4 regions of the Rhodococcus sp. NPDC003318 genome follow, and region 3 is predicted to be linked to each of the others. Evidence: riboswitches for the same ligand, from Rfam matches in the RefSeq annotation. Region 3 holds a riboswitch; each other region holds the start of a gene.
What was found. Region 3 has a riboswitch for cobalamin ahead of cobN (cobaltochelatase subunit CobN). Riboswitches for the same ligand answer to the same signal wherever they lie in the genome.

Region 1 (4,617 bases), on a different contig from region 3:
CGCCGAGCGCACTGACGGTGCCGGAGCACTCCAGTCCGAGGATCTCGCTGGCGCCGCGCGGCGGCGGGTAGAGGCCACGGCGCTGCAGCACGTCGGCGCGGTTGACGGCCGTCGCGGCGACGTCGATCAGCACCTCGCCGGGGCCGGGGCTGGGATCGGGAACCTCCGACCAGGTGAGGACTTCGGGTCCGCCGGGCGCGGTGACGGTGATCGCATGCATGACACCGACGCTAGCGCCTGCCCGCGTACCACCGCTGCGCAGTCGGTGGAGGCGATACCGTCTCGCTGTGACCTACTTCGGCAACATGCAGAACGAGATCTACTTCTCCGGCCTCGGCGGCGTGGTCCCGGAGCTGCCGATGACGGCGGCCGGTCTCGAGGACCTCGCGCGTGAGCGGCTCTCGCCGGAGGCGTTCGGCTACATCGCGGGCAGCGCGTCCACCGAACGGACGGCGGCGGCGAACCTGGCGGCCTTCGACCGGCACGCGATCGTGCCGCGGATGCTGCGCGGCACCGCCGCCGCCGACGCCCGCGACCTCGCTGTCGACGTGCTGGGGACGCGGCTGGCGGCGCCGGTGCTCACCGCCCCGGTCGGGGTGCTCGAAATGGTGCACCCGGACGCGGAGGCGGCGGTCGGCGCGGTCGCGTCCGAACTCGGTGTCGGGTCGGTGCTCTCGACGGCGGCGTCCACGCCGATCGAGACGGTCGCGGCGGCGTCGGGTGAGAACTGGTGGTACCAGCTGTACTGGCCGTCGGACGAGGAGGTCGCGGAATCGTTCGTGCGGCGCGCCGCCGCAGCCGGCGCGAAGGCGATCGTCGTCACCGCCGACACTCCCGGAATGGGTTGGCGACCACGTGATCTCGTGCTCGGTCACCTGCCGTTCCTGAAGGCGAAGGGAATCGCGAACTACCTGTCCGACCCGGTGTTCCGGTCCCGCCTCGCGACGCCCCCGGAGGAGAGCACCGAGGCGATGCAGATGGCGGTGCTGACGTGGGTGTCGATGTTCGGCAATCACGCCCTCCGCACGAGGGACGTTGCACGACTGCGGGACTGGACCGACCTGCCGATCGTGGTGAAGGGCATCGTGCATCCCGACGACGCCCGCGAGGTGATCGACGCAGGCGCGTCCGGTGTCGTGGTGAGCAACCACGGTGGCCGTCAGGTCGACGGGGCGATCGCCGCGCTCGACGCCCTCCCCGAGGTCGCCGCCGCGATCGGGGACCGGGCGGCCGTGCTGCTCGACTCCGGGATCCGCAGCGGCGCGGACGTGATGAAGGCGCTGGCGCTCGGCGCGGACGCCGTCCTGTACGGCCGTCCGTGGGTGTACGGCCTCGGACTCGCGGGTGCAGACGGAGTGCGGCACGCGCTGCGGATGCTGCTCGCGGACTTCGACGTCAACATGGGCCTCGCCGGTTTCGCGACCGTCGCCGAGTTGGATCCGTCGATCCTTCGCGCCACCTGAGCGGTCCCCCGCTCACTAGAATGGCGGGGTGGCAACAGAGATTGCAGATGAGACGGCGGCGTCTCCGCACTGGCTCGACGCGGCGGAGATGCGTGCCTGGCGGGGGTTCATCGAGGGCAGTCAGCGCCTGATGGAGGTGCTCAACCGGGAGCTGCAGAGCCGACACCAGATCTCCCTGGCGGACTACCGGATCCTCGTGATCCTGTCGGAGTCGCCCGACGGGTCGGTCCGGATGAGCGAGCTCGCGGACGGGATCCTCTCGTCCCGCAGCCGCCTCACCCACCAGGTGCGGCGGATGGAGACGGACGACCTCGTCACCCGCAGCACCTGTGTCGAGGACGGCCGCGGCGTGCTCGCCCTGATCACACCGCACGGCCGCAGCAAACTCGCCGAAGCCGCTCCCACCCACCTCAACGGGGTGCGGAACTACCTGATCGACCTGCTCGACGCGAAGGAACTCGACGCCGTCGGCACCGTGTTCGAGAAGGTCGACGCCGCCCTGGACGCCCGCCCGGAGGTGTGACGCGCCGGGCGGGTTCGTCCCCGGTTGCGCCCGGCGGCTAGGATTCGCCACGGAAGCGTGGCAGAGCGGCCGAATGCACTCGCCTTGAAAGCGAGCGTCGTGAGAGCGACCGGGGGTTCAAATCCCTCCGCTTCCGCAGCTGGCCCCTCACCTGTTGATGCAGGTGAGGGGCCTTTCTCGTGCCACGAACCGGTCCGCGCGGCACGTCGGCGGGGCCCGGCTGAGTCCGTGCCTGCTAGATTCCGCGATGCCAGGCAATCCCGACAATCGGGATCAGGTGGAATCCGGTGGGAATCCGGAACTGACGCGCAACGGTGTGGGGTGACGCCCCGAGTCCGGTCGCCTGCTGGGTCGGTGAACTGTCGCCGGCATTTCTCGTGTGGACGCTCGCGTGCGGCGTCCGCAGGAAGTTGACGTGTCATGAAGCAACATGTCCGAATGGCGGCCGCCGGGATCGCGGCCGCGACACTGGTCGGGATGGCGGGATGCGGCGCCGAGGAGGCGGCCGACCACGATGCCCCGACGGCCCTCACGAACTGCGACACCACGGTGTCGCTCGACGCTCCCGTCGAGCGGGCGATCGCCGTCAATCAGCCGGCGGCCGAGCTGCTGCTGAGCCTCGGCGTCGAGGATCGCCTCGCCGGTCTCGCGTTCGTCGACGATCCGGTCCTTCCCGAACTCGAACAGCGGGCGTCCGAGGTGTTCCGGTTCGACGACGAGTTCCCCTCGTTCGAGGCCGTCCTCGATCGCGACCCGGATCTCGTCTACACCACGTTCGACTACACCTTCTCCGCCGAGGGAATCGCCGACCGGCAGCGGTTCACAGATCTCGGCGTCGCGACGTACCAGTCCCCGAGCGAATGCGGCGGCCAGGACGCCGTGCAGGATTCGGAACTGACGCTCGACGACCTGTACGCCGAAATCGGCGACGTCTCCACGCTGTTCGGCGTTTCCGAGCGCGGTGACGCACTCGTGGCGGACCTGCGATCCCGTGCGGAGGCGGCGGCCGACGGCATCGATCCGTCCGGGGTCACGCTCGCCTGGTGGTACGCGGGCACCGCGACGCCGTACATCGCGGGCTGCTGCGGGGCGCCCGGGATCATGACTCGCGAGGTCGGGGCGGTGAACGCCTTCGCCGACAGTCGGCAGCTGTGGCCCGAAATCGGCTGGGAGAGTGTTCTGGACCGTGATCCGGCGGTGCTGGTGCTCGCGGATCTCGGACGTGGCGGGGATGGCGACAGCGCCGAGGCGAAGATCCGGTTCCTCGAATCCGATCCGGTGGCGAGTCGACTCACCGCGGTGCAGAACAAGCGGTACATCGTCATCAGCGGTACCACGATGGATCCGTCGATCCGCAACGTCGCGGGCATCGAGGAACTCGCCGCGGGGCTGCGCGACCTCGGGGTTGCGCAGTGAAGTCGGCGGAGCTCGTCGAGCGCTGGGATCGTCAGCAGGCCGCCTACATCGCTGACCGGGAAGTGCTTTTCGGCGTGATGCTCGACGCGCTGGAGCTCGCCGTCGGAACCGATTTCACCGCGGTCGATCTCGCCTGCGGACCAGGATCGCTCAGCGGCCGGATCCTCGACCGGTTCCCGGATGCGCGGGTGGTGGCTCTCGACCACGATCCGATGCTCCTCGAACTGGCCCGCGAACACCTGGCGGGGCACGGCGACCGGGTCCGGTTCGCCGGGCGGGACGCGACCCCGCCGACCACGGTGCAGTTCCAGCTCGCCGCGCTCCGGCAGGCCGGGTTCGCGGAGTCGGGCACGTTGTGGCAGCTGTTCGACGACTACGTCGTCTACGGAGCCGCCTAGGTTGCCGCCGGTGTGCTCACCGCCGCGGAGTCGGCATCCGACTTCGGCCGCGGCACGGTGAATGTGGCGACGACGCAGGTGATCGCGATGGCGAAGCAGCCGGCCGTGTACCAGAGGCTGCCGATCGGGTCGCCGTTGTCGGTGACGCCGTCGACGGCGCCGAACCAGTCGGGCAGCGCCGTCGCCCACAGGACGGCCATGACGGCCAGATACACGACGGCGTACCAGCGGACGAAGTCGTTGCCGTACGCCGGGATGTCGGTGTCGTCGCGGCGCAGCCGCGACCACTGCCGGGCGAGGACCACGACCGCGACCACGGTCAGGACGACCAGTTCGGCGGCGTAGAGGAATCCGCGGACGGTGTCGCTGCCCGCCCCGAACACCGTCGCGGGGAGGGGCAGGATGAAGGTGCCCAGCGACGCCAGCAGTCCGATCACCACTGTGCGCCAGACCAATTGGAGGCCCGTGAAGTGCTCGCCGCGGTCGACGTGACGGCCGACGAACAGTTGGACGCAGAAGGCGAGGGACATCGGCCACAGCGCGGCGAACACGACCACACTCGGCAGCGGAACCGAATCGAACATCGGCTGGTTGACGGGGTTGTCGAGGGACCACTCCCACCACCGCAGTTGCGGGCCTGTGTGGTCGAAGATCTCGTAGAAGGCGTGGTGGACGAATCCGACGCAGACGGCGCCGACGAGGACGCCGTACCGCCGGAACACGCCGAGCATCCTGACGATCTCGAAGGCGATCGTGGTCATCAGCGGGTAGATCGCGACGATGTACAGCGGGAGCCGGCCCCACAGGAAGTCGACGG
Region 2 (4,617 bases), on a different contig from region 3:
CGTCGCCGCACGGATAGCCCGCCAACTCCGCCGCGAGGCCACCGAGCACCGTGTCTCCGGTCACCGCGATCTGATGTTCGAGTCGATGCATCAAGTGCGCCCGCCACTGGCCGAGATTGACGATCCGCGGCGCCATGCCCTCCGGGTGCAGACTCAACCGCAGCACGTTCACCGGCGGCTCCAGCAGATGCCGCGCACACCCGTCGACGAGCACGGCGACCGCACCGTTGCCGTCGACGAGATTCCAGTGGCGGTCGACCACCACCGCCGGTGAGGGCAGGTACGCGTGCAGGATCTGCCCGATCGCCCGCGCCACCGACGCCATCGGAACGTCGCCGAGCCCGTGCTCCGGATAGGCCGGTGCGAACCCACCCGCGAGCAGAAGCGAATTGCGTTCCCGCAGAGGGATCTCCAGCTGTTCGGACAGCCGGATCAGCATCGCCCTGGTGGGCCGCGACCGCCCGGTCTCGAGGAAGCTGACGTGCCGGGCGGAGACGTCGGCGAGGCCGGCAAGCTGGAGCTGACTCATCCGGCGGCGTTCGCGCCACTGCCGCAACAGGACTCCGACGGGCCGATCCTCCACGAGCGTGGTCATGTCCCGAGCCTAGGCGTGTCCGCGGGAGCCGATCCATTACCTCCGAGGTAATCGACTCGGGCGCGCGGCGGCCGCCACAGTGGTGGACGTCGACCGGCCGCCCGGGCCGGCCCCCACCGATCGGAGAGACGACATGACCGAATTCGACGCCCTCGCAGCCAAGTACATCGCGGTGTGGAACGAGACCGACCCCGATGCCCGGCGGGTCGCGATCGAAGACCTGTGGACCCCCGACGGGCGGTACGTCGACCCGACGGTCGCGGCGCAGGGTCACGCGGACATCGACGCCACGATCGGAGCCGTGCAGGGCCGGTTCCCCGGTATGCGGTTCCGGCTCCGCGGCCCCGTGGACGGCCACCACGAACAGGCGCGCTTCGGTTGGCAACTCGGACCGGCCGGCGCCGAGGACCTCGTCGCGGGCTTCGACGTCATCGAGCGCGACGAGTCCGGACGGCTGGTGCACGTCCTGGGGTTCCTCGACAAGGTGCCGTCCTGACCGTGCCGATTGACAGCGCAGGCACCTCGGTGCGACAGTGCGCTGGTAATCGCGATGTCGACGGGAATCCGGTGCAATTCCGGAGCGGTCGCGCCACTGTGTTCGAGTGTCCACTCGACAGCCAGACCCCGTCGTCGTCGCACAGGGCTTTTGCGGGACGCGTTATCCCAGGAGGAACCAATGGCTGTCGTTCACACCCCCGACAGGTCGACCGCATCGGTCGGTGTCGCGTTGATCATCGCGGGCGTCGTCCTGCTCGCGATGCTGACCCTGTACCTGGTCGGTTTCGACCAGGGCGCGGTCTCGCGGACCGGCATGTACATGCACGAGCTCATGCATGACGGTCGGCACCTGCTGGGGCTTCCGTGCCACTGACCGACGCATTCTCGAAACTCCTCGTTCGTGGGCTGCTGGCCGGACTCGTCGCCGGCCTGCTCGCCGGTGCCGTCGCCTTCGTGATCGGCGAACCACACATCGACGCCGCCATCGCGATCGAGGAAGCCGCCTCCGCTCCGGCGGAGCATTCACACGAGACCACCACCGCACACACTCACGGCGACGACACCCTGGTCAGCCGGGACGGACAGCGGGTCGGACTGTTCCTCGCGACCACCCTCGCGGGGCTGGCGCTCGGAGCGATCTTCGCGGCCGTCGCACACTTCGCGCGGAGGCTGACAGCGCTGTCCGGTCCGGTGCTGGCGATGACGCTGGCCGGTCTCGGATGGCTCGCGATCGAGGCTGTGCCGTTCTTCAAGTACCCGGCGAATCCACCCGCGGTCGGGGACCCGGACACCATCGCCGAGCGCACCTGGTTGTGGCTGGCGTCGGTGGTCCTGGGACTGGTCGCGGTCGCGGCCGCGGTCCACATCGCGCGGCTCGCCGCGGCGTCCGGCTACCTGTCCGTCCGGGTCGGGGCACCGGTGCCGGCGTTCCTGGTGATCGTGGCGGTCGGCTACATCCTGCTGCCCGGCGTCAACGAGGTCGGGGACGACTTCCCCGCCACCCTGCTGTGGGAGTTCCGGATCTCGTCGCTCGCGATCCAGGCGACGCTGTGGCTCGCTCTCGGGGTCGGGTTCGCGTTTCTCACCGAGCGGGCCACGCGCTCCCGGCCCGTACTCGCCGCCGCGCACTGACCGACTTCCCCGTCCCGTCCCGCCCCACCCCGTCCCGCCCCACCCGGCTGAAGGTGGCCTTCGTTCGGACTGTCCGCACGAAGGTGGCCTTCAGCCGGTGGTGGGTGGGCCGGTGGTGGGTGGGTGAAGGCGGGTGGCGGCTGTGCCTGTCAGACCGCGCAGGATCCGTCGACGCACGCTCCGTCCGCGTCGGCGGAGCCGGCGAGGGTGACGATCGGGCTCGCGTCGGCGTAGGCCTTCTCCAGCAGCTGGGTGAAGACCTCGACGGGCTGCGCACCGGAGACGCCGATCGCGCGGTTGGCGACGAAGAACGGCACCCCGGAGATCCCGAGGGCACGGGCCTGCGCCAGGTCGTCGCGGACCCGCTCGGCCTCGGCGCCGGAGTCGAGAGCGGTCCGGACAGCGTCCGCGTCCAGCCCGACCTCGACGGCGATCGCGACCAGTTCCTCACGGTCGTCGATGACCCTGCCCTGCGCGAAGTGGGCACGGAACAGCGCGGCCATCACGTCCTCGCCGCGGTCACCCGCGACGTGGATCAGCCGATGCGCGTCGAACGTGTTGGCCGCTACGACGGTGTCGAAGTCCATCGTGAGCCCGTCCACGGCGGCGGTGTTCGCGACGTGCGCGAACATCTGCTTCACCTGGTCGGCAGGCATCCCCTTCATCTCCACCAGTGCGTCGACCTCGGCGCGACGCAGCCCGACCGGAGTGTCCGGGGACAGCTGGTACGACCGCCACACGACCTGCACCCGGTCGCGGTGCGGGAATCGGGCGAGGGCGGTTTCGAAGCGGTGCTTGCCGATGTAACACCACGGGCAGGCGATGTCGGACCACACCTCGAGCACGACGGCGGACTGGTCGGGAGATTCGATGCTCACAACTGGTTGAAACGTCCACCACCGCCGGATTTGTTCCGCGCGCCGCCACCCGGGTGCCGGATCCACGCCCGCGGCTGTGCCGGGTCGATCACGTCGTCGAACTCGAACGTCGTGCCCGCGTGCCGGGCCTTTCCGTGCTCGTACCACGGCAGGCGGCGCGCAGGGTGTCATCGCACCGGAGTCGTTGATCCGCTCGGTGAACCGGCGCCCGCCGGCCGTGGTTCGGCGACACCGGTTCGGGAAACTCACCGAGCGCGGCGTCCCCGTTCGACACTTCCGGAAAACAGTTCTCGACCCCGGACGCATGACGCCTCCGGGGTCGATTTGTACAGTGCCCGAATTGTTCTACGCGCGCGACTTACTTCGCGTTAGGACAATCCTTCACCCACTTCACATTTCCGTCGAAGTTGCAGCTGCCGGCATGGGTTCCGATGGCGAACGCCGGCGCGGCAGCCAGACCGAGAGGCAGGGCAATCATAGCGCCGACCAGGGCAATTTTGGCGGCGAGGTGGCGTGCGGGGGTGACGGCAGGAGTGGCCACAGAAATAGATCCTCACGTGGTGCGGCGTCGCGATTCCTCGGCGACGGAAATACCGAAGCCCTTCGCGAGGTGCCATTCTTCAGGGGGAATTCCGCGCCTCAGGGCGTCTTCACGCGTCGGCGCGGCGATATCCATGATAAATGAGCAACCGACAATTGGCGAGGACCAATCTTTTCTACGCCGATCAAATCAAGGCCGCGTCCAGCGTGATCTCGACCCCGGTCAGGGCCTTGCTGACCGGACACGACTCCTTCGCGGCCTGCGCGGCCTTCGCGAACCCGTCGGCGTCGAGGCCGTCGACCTCACCGCGGACGGTCAGGGTGATCCCGGTGAGCTTGAACCCGGGGTTGTCGGGTCCGAGGCCGACGACCGCGGTGACCTCGAGGCTCTGCGGAACCCCACCGGCCTCGCCGATCAGCGCGGACAGCTGCATCGCGTAGCAGGCCGAATGCGCCGCCGCGATCAGCTCCTCGGGACTGGTCGCGCCGTTCGCCTCGTCGGCGGCGCGCTTGGGGAACGACACGTCGAACGTCGCGAGACCCGAACTGGTCAGTTCGGTCTGGCCGGATCCCTCCTGGAGAGTTCCGTTCCATGCGGTTCGAGCGGTACGAGTGGGCATGAGCGATCCTTCCGATGACACCGGCCCGTGGGCCTGCTGACGGGAAACCTCCCCCAGTCTTCCCCGGCACCGCCCCCGCGTCACCCCGACACGACGGTCGGGTTCAGCCTTGCGGCAGGGCGCCCTCCGCTGTCCGGTCCTCCCTCTCGTAGCGGGCGAGCAATTCCCGCTCCGCGTCTCGTCTGGGGAACGCGAAGAACACCAGCGTCGCGCCGATCAGCACGATCCCGATTGCCGCGGAGTACGCGCGTCCGTCGCCGTCCAGGAACGCGGACCGGGCTGCCGCGATGATCTGCTGCCCGTACTGCGGGTAGCGCTCGGCGATGGTGACGGCACCGGCGAACGACTTCTCCAG
Region 3 (4,617 bases):
CGGAGACGACCCCGGGGCTGAACGCGACGTCGTCGGTCAGATCGACCTGGCCGCACGCGTGGATCATCCGGACGACCGCCTGGGCAACGTCCGCGGGGAACCTCGACAGGTCGGCTTCGGCCCGGATCGTGGCGAACGACTGGCGGTAGATCTCGGCGCCGTCGCGGATGTAGTCGGTCATGCACCCAACGATATGGGGTCAGGGTGTCGGCGGGTCCACCCGGTAGCCGTCGCCGGTGGCGACCACATCGGTCACCTCACCGCGGGGGCGCCCGCACCGCCGCTCGCAGCCGGCCCAGTGCTGGCGGCCGTCGGCGGGCAGCGCACCGGACTCGACCGCGGCGACGGCGTCCCCGCGGACGTCGGCGAGGGACTTCGCGCAGCCGGGACGTCCGGTGCAGGCAGTGACCTGCAGCCACGGGGAGTTCGCGTCGAAGATCAGCCCCATCGGCGCGAGGATGCGCACCACCTGTTCGGCGACGCCCTCGTCAAGGTCGTGCAGCAGCACCGACCGCCAGGGAGTGACCGTGATCGGATGCTCGACGGCCACCAGGAAGTCCGCCAGCCGGGCGGGCAGCACCCCGAACCTCAGGCCTGCCGCGAGGGTGACCGTGCCGTCGGGCTGGTCGAGCCACCCGATCGGGCCCGCCGACTCCGGCGCCGCCAGGTCGACGGGGTCCGCCGTGGCGGTCACACCCAACCGGGCGAGCACCCGGCGCGGGCCGTCCTCGATCTCCTGCAGCCGCCACTGCGTGCCGCGGATCTCGCGCAGCGCCCGGGCCGCGTCGAGCAGGGTCGCGACCGCACCCTCGGCGGTCAGCCGGACGCCGTGATCGGCACCGGCGAGTGTCAGGGCCACCTCGGTCGCCGTGACGGCGTGCAGCCCGAGGTCGCCCTGCAGCCCCGTCACGTCGCCGCGGCCGTCGTCGAGGGTGAACAGGACGCGGCCCGGCAGGTCGGCGAGGTCGGGATCGGCCATGAGACCGGCGTCGAGAGCCGAGGCCCACCCGCGGACGTCCGCGATTCCGCCGATCCGACCCGACAGCGGGGAGGCGAGGATGTTGCGGACCCGTTCGTGGGTCGGCGAGGGCAGCAGTCCCGCCGCGGCGAGCCGGTCGGCGAAGGCGGCGGGATCGGTCACGGCCCGAAGCTGGATGTTGCCGCGGGACGTCAGTTCGAGTTCGCCGTTGCCCAGGTCGCGGGCGGCATCGGCGAGGACCTGGAGCTGAGCGTGGGTGAGTGCACCGCCGGGCAGTCGGACCCGGGACAGTGCGCCGTCGGCGGCCTCGTGCACCTGCAACGCGCCGGGGCACGCGTCGGGGCGGGACCGGGGGGCCGGGGATTCGATATCGGACATCGCCCTCCAGCCTACGGTGACGGCACCGGTACGATCAGCGGCGATTGCGGCAGCTCGAGAGGAAACCGGTGCGATTCCGGTGCGGTCGCGCCACTGTGACCCGGACTCCGGGGAGTCAGACCCTCCGACGCTGCCGTCCCAGACCGAGTGGGGCGCGAAACCCCGAGGAGGCATCGTGATCCTGCTGCTGTCGACGTCCGACACCGACCTGCTCAGCGCCCGCGCCAGCGGCGCCGACTACCGGTGGGCGAACCCCGCGCGCCTGCTCGTCGACGACCTGCCGGCCCTCCTCGACGGCGTCGACCTGGTGATCGTCCGGATCCTCGGCGGACGTCGTGCGTGGGAGGACGGCCTGGACGCGGTGCTGGCAGCGGGCACACCCACCGTCGTCCTCGGTGGTGAACTCGCACCCGACGCCGAGCTGATGGAGTTGTCCACGGTGCCGGGCAACGTCGCGGCGCAGGCCCACAACTATCTGGCCGAGGGCGGCGCGGACAACCTGACGAACCTGTACGGCTTCCTGTCCGACACGGTGCTGCTCACCGGTGTCGGGTTCGAACCGCCGGTGCACACCCCCACCTGGGGATTCGCCCCCGTGAGTCCTTCCGGCCCGCAGACGGACCGGAAGGACTCACCGGTGGTGGCGGTGCTCTACTACCGCGCGCAGCACCTGGCCGGGAACACCGCGTACGTCGAGGCGCTGTGCCGGGCCGTCGAGGATCGGGGCGCCCGGCCGCTGCCGATTTTCTGCGCGTCTCTGCGCACCGCGGAACCCGAACTGCTCGACGTGCTCGGCACCGTGGACGCGATGGTCGTCACGGTCCTCGCGGCCGGCGGCACGAAGCCGGCGAGCGCGTCCGCCGGCGAGGACGACGAGTCGTGGGACGTCACCGCCCTCGCCGCCCTGGACGTGCCGATCCTGCAGGGCCTGTGCCTGACCAGCAGCCGGGAGGCGTGGGAGGCCAACGACGACGGGCTCTCGCCGATGGACGTCGCCACCCAGGTCGCGGTGCCGGAGTTCGACGGCCGCATCATCACGGTGCCGTTCTCGTTCAAGGAGATCGACGCAGACGGACTGACCAGCTACGTGCCCGACACCGAACGGGCGGCCCGGGTCGCCGGGATCGCGGTGCGGCACGCGCGACTGCGTCACGTCGCCAACCCCGACAAGCGGATCGCGCTGATGCTGTCGGCGTACCCGACGAAGCACGCGCGGATCGGCAACGCCGTCGGACTCGACACCCCGGCGAGCGCGATCGCGCTGCTGACCGCGATGCGGGACGCCGGTTACGACCTCGGCCCGGCGGACGGCGAGGACGCGCTGCCCGGGCTGGCGTCCGGGGACGGTGACGCGCTGATCCACGCGCTGATCGCGGCCGGCGGTCAGGACCCGGACTGGCTGACCGCGGAACAGTTGGAGGGCAACCCGATTCGCATCTCCGCGGCACGTTATCGGGAGTGGTTCGCCACGCTGCCCGCCGACTTCCGGGAGGCCGTCGAGGAGCACTGGGGCGCCGCCCCGGGCGAGCTGTACGTCGACCGCAGCGCCGACCCGGCGGGCGAGATCGTCATCGCCGCCCTGCGGGTCGGGAACGTCGTGCTGATGGTCCAACCGCCCCGCGGCTTCGGGGAGAACCCGGTCGCGATCTACCACGACCCCGACCTGCCGCCGAGCCACCACTACCTCGCCGCCTACCGGTGGATCGCCGCCGCGACCGAGCAGGGCGGGTTCGGTGCCGACGCGATCGTGCACCTCGGCAAGCACGGCAACCTCGAGTGGCTGCCCGGCAAGACCCTCGGCATGTCCGCCTCGTGCGGCACCGACGCCGCGCTCGGGGAGCTGCCCCTGGTCTACCCGTTCCTCGTCAACGACCCCGGCGAGGGCACCCAGGCCAAGCGCCGCGCCCACGCCACCCTCGTCGACCACCTGATTCCGCCGATGGCGCGGGCCGAGTCGTACGGCGACATCTCCCGGCTCGAGCAGCTGCTCGACGAGCACTCGAACATCTCCGCGCTCGATCCGTCGAAGCTGCCCGCGATCCGCCAGCAGATCTGGACGCTGATGCGCGCGGCCAAGATGGACCACGACCTCGGGCTCGCCGAACGCCCGGAGGAGGACGTGTTCGACGACATGCTGCTGCACGTCGACGGCTGGCTGTGCGAGATCAAGGACGTCCAGATCCGCGACGGACTGCACGTCCTCGGGCAGGCCCCGGACGGGGACGCCGAGGTCGAGCTGGTGCTCGCGGTGCTGCGCGCCAAGCAGATGTGGGGCGGCGAGCGCACCGTGCCCGGCCTTCGGGAAGCCTTGGGGCTCAGCGAGGCGGGCGACGAGAACCGCGGCCGCGTCGACGAGATCGAGCAGACCGCACACGGCCTGGTGGCCGCGCTGCAGAAGGCCGACTGGGATCCCGCCGCCGCCGCGGAGATCGGGGCCGCCCACGGATCGGACGTGATCCGGGTGCTCGAGTTCGCCGCCGCCGAGGTGGTCCCGCGGCTGCGCGGCACGGGACGCGAGATCGAGCAGGTGCTGCGCGCCCTGGACGGCCGGTTCGTCGAACCCGGACCGAGCGGGTCGCCGCTGCGCGGCCTGGTCAACGTGCTGCCCACCGGCCGCAACTTCTACTCCGTCGACCCGAAGGCCGTCCCGTCGCGGCTGGCGTGGGAGACCGGGCAGGCGATGGCGGAGTCGCTGCTCGCCCGCTACCTCGCCGACCACGGCGAGTACCCGACGTCGGTGGGGCTGAGCGTGTGGGGCACGTCAGCGATGCGCACCTCGGGCGACGACATCGCCGAAGTGCTTGCGCTGCTCGGTGTCCGACCGGTGTGGGACGAGGCGTCGCGGCGCGTCACGACGCTCGAGGTGATCGACCTCGCCGAACTCGGCCGCCCCCGCGTCGACGTCACGGTCCGCATCTCCGGGTTCTTCCGCGACGCGTTCCCGCACGTCCTCGCCCTGCTCGACGACGCCGTCCGGATGGTCGCGGCGCTCGACGAGCCGGCCGACCGCAACTTCGTCCGCGCCCACGCGCAGGCCGACCTCGCCGACCACGGCGACGAACGTCGGGCCACCACCCGCATCTTCGGGTCCAAGCCCGGCACGTACGGCGCCGGCCTGCTCCAGCTGATCGACTCGAAGTCGTGGCGCGGTGACGCCGACCTCGCGCAGGTGTACACCACGTGGGGCGGCTACGCGTACGGCCGCGGACTCGACGGGGCGCCGGCCGCCGACGACATGCGCAGTGCCTACAAGCGAATCG
Region 4 (4,617 bases), on a different contig from region 3:
GCTCGCGTCCGCGCTCGGGGTCCTCGGCGAAGAGCTCGCGCAGGTGCCGGTCCGCGATCTGGTCGTGGTGCGCGCGGAGCTTCTGCCAGGCCGAGGTCGCGGTGATGTCGAGGCTCATGGTCTCGACATTAACGGCAGCGGCCGCGCTGCGCCGGGGTGCGATCAGCAATTGGGATCCGGAGAATCGAGCCAGGTTCCACACCCGAGCCTCGGCGCGTCACGGCCTCACCGCGCGGAGCGCACGGTGGTAGCTGACCGACGGGACGCCGTCGTCGACGGTGACCGTGGCGCGGACCCGGTAGACGTCCGCGACCAGTTCCTCGGTGATCACCTCGGCCGGTGTTCCCGCGGCGACGATGCGGCCGCGCGTCAGGACGACGACCCGGTCGCAGAACATCGCGGCCAGGTTCAGGTCGTGCAGGGCGATGTAGCTGGTCATCGGCAGTTCGGCGACCAGGGCGAGAATGTCGAGCTGGTGCGCGATGTCGAGGTGGTTGGTCGGCTCGTCGAGCAGGATCTCGTCCGGTTCCTGGGCCAGCGCGCGGGCGATCTGCACCCGCTGACGTTCGCCGCCCGAGAGGGTGTGCCAGCGGCGGTGGGCGTGCTCGGTCATCCCGGTGCGCGCCAGCGCCCGCTCGATCGCGGCGCGGTCAGCGGTATCGTCCCCGCCGAACGGGCCGCGGTGCGGGATCCGGCCGAGGCGAACGACATTCGCGACGGTGATGTCGATCTCGGTGTCGGCGTGCTGTTCGACGGTCGCGACGCGACGCGCGACCTGCCGGCGTCGCAGGGCACGGATGTCGCTCCCGTCCAGCAGCACCTGCCCCTCGTCGGGGCGGTGCACGCCCGCGAGCACACCGAGCAGCGACGACTTCCCGGAACCGTTCGGCCCGAGCAGCCCGATCGTCTCGCCCCGATGCGGTTCGATCGTGACGCCGTCGACGACCAGGTTGCCGCCGCGGCTCCACGTGATGTTCTTCGCGTGCAGGGGCATCAGTGCCCCCACCGCGTCACGAGGTCCTCCCCATCCGGAAGAGGACGAGCGCGAAGGCCGGCACACCGATCAGGGCGGTCACGACACCGACCGGGATCTCCTGCGGCGCGAACACGGTGCGGGCGACCGCATCCACCCACACCATGAAGATCGCGCCGATCAGGGCGGTCGCGGGCAGCAGCCGGCTGTGCCGCGGACCGACGAGGAACCGGGCCGCGTGCGGCAGCACCAGCCCGACGAACCCGATCGCACCCGCGGCACTGACCAGTGCCGCGGTGATCAGCGCCGTGACGGTGAGCAGCAGCGTGCGGATCGTGCCGACCGGGACACCGAGGGAGGCCGCCGACGAGTTGCCGAACGTCATCGCGTCCAGCGACGACGCCACCGCCAGGCACACCGTGACCCCGACGACGGTGACGGCGCCGCACAGCGCCACGTCGGTCCAGTCCGCGCCGCTGAGCGACCCGAGCAGCCAGAACAGCACGCCGCGGGTCTGCTCGGCGTCCGCGGAGGACATCACGACGAACGAGGTCAACGCCGAGAACAGTTGGGTGCCCGCGACACCGGCGAGGAGCACCTTCGCGGTGCCGCCGCCGGCCCCCGCCGCCAGGGCGAGGACCGCGCCGAAGGCCACGACCGCACCCACGAACGCGCCCGTCGAGAGCGAGATCGCGCCGCCGCCGATGCCGAGCACCGCCACCAGCACCGCCCCGGTCGACGCGCCGGACGAGATGCCGAGGACGAACGGATCGGCCAACGGATTGCGCAGCAGCGACTGCATGATCGCCCCGCACAGCGCCAGCCCGGCGCCGCACACCGCCGCGAGCAGGGTCCTGGGCAGCCGCAACTCCCAGACGATGCCGTCCTGCAGCCGGGTCAGCCCCGACGACCCGATGCCCCAGTGCTCGAGGATCACCGCGTACACGTCGCGGACCGACAGGTTCGCCGGCCCGATCGTGACGGTCACGGCGATCGAGGCCACCAGGACGGCAAGTCCACCGAGCAGCACCGCCGGAAGCAGGGCCTTCGACTCGCGTCGCGGGGTCGGGGTCGGGGTCGGGGCCGTCGCCCGTTCCGCGGCGACCGTCGGCGTCACGGCTGCGGGGTGACGAGGTTCCACTGCTGCAGCGCCCCCGCCACCTTCTCGACGCCGTCGACGGTGCGGATGGTGGGGTTCATGTCCGCCCCGCTCACGACGATGTACCGCTTCTGCTGGACCGCGGGCAGCTGTGACGTCACCGGGTTCGACTCGAGGAAGGCGATCTTGCTGTCGAGAGCGTCGCCGTCGATGCTGCGCCGGCTCAGGTCGGCGAGGACCAGCGCGGTCGGATCGCGGTCCGCGACCGTCTCCCAGGAGACCTGCGGCCACTCGTCGGTGGTGTCGGCGAAGACGTTGGTGGCGCCGACCGCGCGCGCGATGATCCCGGACGACCCGCAGCAGCCCGCCATGTACGGGGTCTTCGTGTCGGCGAACCAGAACGCGAGCGAGACACCGGCAGCGTCCACGGTGTCCGCTGCCGTCGCGTACCGCTGCTGCAACTCGGCGACGAACCCCTCACCGCGCTCGCGGACGTCGAAGATCGCGGCCAGTTCGCGGATCTCCCGGTAGACGCTGTCGAGGGTCAACGGCTCGGTGCGGGCGCCGTCCGCGTTCGACGCCGAGGACACGTCGCCGCCGCACCCGTTGTCGGTGGGGGACAGGTAGGTCGGCACACCGAGCGACTCGAACTGGTCGCGGCCCGCACTGCCGCCGTCGCCGATCGACGACCCGAACGACGCGGTGACGAAATCCGGCTCGGCGTCGAGCACCACCTCGAGCGACGGCTTGTTGTCGGCGAGCCGCGGCACCGTCGCATTCGCGGCAGCCAGGTTCTCACGGACCGGATCCGTCCACGTCGCGGTGCCGACCATGCGGTCCGCGAGTCCGAGGGAGAGCAGGATCTCCGTCGACGCCTGGTTGAGGGAGACGACACGGTGCGGCGGCGCATCGACGGTGACGGTGCGGCCGCAGTTCGAGAGCGTGACGGGATACCCGGTCGCGGCCGTCGACGGCTCGTCGTCGGTGGCTGCGGAACCCGAGCAGCCGGTCAGCAGCAGCGTGGCAGCTGCGGCGAGCACGGCGGCACAGCGGAGGAAACGAATACGCACGAAGCGGGAACTCCTCGTTCAGGGCCCAGTCGCGGGGCCGAGAGTCTCACCTGACCCGATCCGCGAGCATCCGGACTTCGGCCCACGTGAACAGGGCCGTCACCGCTGCGCGTCAGTCCCGGATTCGCACCGGGTTCCCTCGCCGATCGGGGCCGCACGGGCGGCCACCGTCACCGTATACCTCGCGAGCATCGCCCGGTATGTCCGGGTATCGCGCTGCGTTCCTCCGAGGTTGCCGGGGCCTCGTCGTCACCGGCGCCGAAGAGGAGTCGCAGGCCCGAGCGGAGTTACCGGCCCAGCGGACCGCGCCCCAGGCGCAGCAGCAGCATCGCCAGGGTGTGACCCTCCTGGCCGAGCTCACTGAACCGCTCGAGCACCTTCATCTCACGGCTGTGCACGAGGCGCGGACCGCCCGACGCCATGCGGGTGCGGCCGATCACCTGGGACACCTCGCTGCGGCGCTTGATCGCGGCGAGGATCTCCGCGTCGAGGCGGTCGATCTCCTTGCGGAGCTCGTCGATCTCGGCCTCGCTGGTCGGCAGGTCGGTGTCGTTCTCGGCGTTGTTGTTCGGCGAGATGGGGGCGCCCATGTCTTCTCCTCGTGTCAGAAACTGGATCGTTCTCGGTCCCGCGGGTCGTTACCCGATCCAGGCCCTCTCACGAAAAGAGCCCCGGATCGCTGCGGACCGCGGGGCTCGTGGGTTGTTCAGGCCACGGGCACCGGAGTCCGGTACCCGTAGAAAAATCGCCAGGGGTGGCGAGCGTCGGCACTGAGCATGACCCCATTTTGCCATGCCCGACCGGGCGCGGCGGGTCGTGGGTGCACACGGGTCGTGGGCGGGCAGCCCGATGTCGGTGCACAGCGGTAGCGTGGACAGGCGATGAACACATTCTCCGCGGCAGCTCACGCCGGTACCCGCACCTCGACCGACGCCCTCCTGGCCGGACTGAATCCGCAGCAGCGCGAGGCGGTCGTGCACCAGGGATCGCCGTTGCTGATCGTCGCGGGCGCAGGGTCGGGCAAGACTGCGGTGCTGACCCGCCGCATCGCGTACCTGCTCGCGGAGCGGGACGTCACTCCCGGGCAGGTCCTGGCGATCACGTTCACGAACAAGGCGGCCGCCGAGATGCGCGAGCGCGTCGCCCAACTCGTCGGACCCCGCGCCAACAGCATGTGGGTCGCAACCTTCCACTCGAGCTGTGTGCGGATCCTGCGCATGCAGGCCGCGCTGCTGCCGGGGCTGAATTCGAACTTCACGATCTACGACGCCGACGACTCGCGCCGGCTGCTGACGATGATCTCCAAGGATCTCGAGATCGACCAGAAGAAGTACTCGGCGCGGCTGCTGGCCACCCACATCTCGAACCTGAAGAACGAGCTGATCGGTCCCGAGGAGGCCGCGGCCAACGCGGAACTCGAGACCAACGAGGTCGTCCGCCTCGTCGCGCGGGTGTACGGCCACTACCAGGCCCGG

Region 1: another riboswitch for cobalamin. It lies ahead of ACFYVR_RS13660 (ABC transporter substrate-binding protein); the one in region 3 lies ahead of cobN (cobaltochelatase subunit CobN).
Region 2: another riboswitch for cobalamin. It lies ahead of ACFYVR_RS05595 (CbtB domain-containing protein); the one in region 3 lies ahead of cobN (cobaltochelatase subunit CobN).
Region 4: another riboswitch for cobalamin. It lies ahead of ACFYVR_RS12390 (ABC transporter substrate-binding protein); the one in region 3 lies ahead of cobN (cobaltochelatase subunit CobN).

Annotation. Positions count from the first base shown of each region.
Region 1 covers NZ_JBIAOU010000007.1:36,542-41,158, reverse strand. The annotation lists gene ACFYVR_RS13680 (NAD(P)H-quinone oxidoreductase) at 1-220, opposite strand, end outside; gene ACFYVR_RS13675 (alpha-hydroxy-acid oxidizing protein) at 306-1,463, shown strand; gene ACFYVR_RS13670 (MarR family winged helix-turn-helix transcriptional regulator) at 1,492-1,986, shown strand; tRNA gene ACFYVR_RS13665 (tRNA-Ser) at 2,038-2,122, shown strand; cobalamin riboswitch at 2,222-2,348, shown strand; gene ACFYVR_RS13660 (ABC transporter substrate-binding protein) at 2,407-3,402, shown strand; gene ACFYVR_RS13655 (class I SAM-dependent methyltransferase) at 3,399-3,800, shown strand; gene ACFYVR_RS13650 (hypothetical protein) at 3,797-4,617, opposite strand, start outside.
Region 2 covers NZ_JBIAOU010000002.1:75,444-80,060, reverse strand. The annotation lists gene ACFYVR_RS05605 (helix-turn-helix domain-containing protein) at 1-595, opposite strand, end outside; gene ACFYVR_RS05600 (nuclear transport factor 2 family protein) at 729-1,091, shown strand; cobalamin riboswitch at 1,118-1,242, shown strand; gene ACFYVR_RS05595 (CbtB domain-containing protein) at 1,272-1,466, shown strand; gene ACFYVR_RS05590 (CbtA family protein) at 1,457-2,224, shown strand; gene ACFYVR_RS05585 (DsbA family protein) at 2,374-3,102, opposite strand; gene ACFYVR_RS05580 (OsmC family protein) at 3,828-4,262, opposite strand; gene ACFYVR_RS05575 (MFS transporter) at 4,366-4,617, opposite strand, start outside.
Region 3 covers NZ_JBIAOU010000001.1:162,042-166,658, reverse strand. The annotation lists gene ACFYVR_RS00720 (precorrin-8X methylmutase) at 1-181, opposite strand, end outside; gene cobG (precorrin-3B synthase) at 200-1,357, opposite strand; cobalamin riboswitch at 1,361-1,501, shown strand; gene cobN (cobaltochelatase subunit CobN) at 1,533-4,617, shown strand, end outside.
Region 4 covers NZ_JBIAOU010000006.1:45,184-49,800, forward strand. The annotation lists gene pgi (glucose-6-phosphate isomerase) at 1-118, opposite strand, end outside; gene ACFYVR_RS12380 (ABC transporter ATP-binding protein) at 218-994, opposite strand; gene ACFYVR_RS12385 (FecCD family ABC transporter permease) at 1,011-2,015, opposite strand; gene ACFYVR_RS12390 (ABC transporter substrate-binding protein) at 2,087-3,142, opposite strand; cobalamin riboswitch at 3,186-3,323, opposite strand; gene ACFYVR_RS12395 (chorismate mutase) at 3,430-3,732, opposite strand; gene pcrA (DNA helicase PcrA) at 4,024-4,617, shown strand, end outside.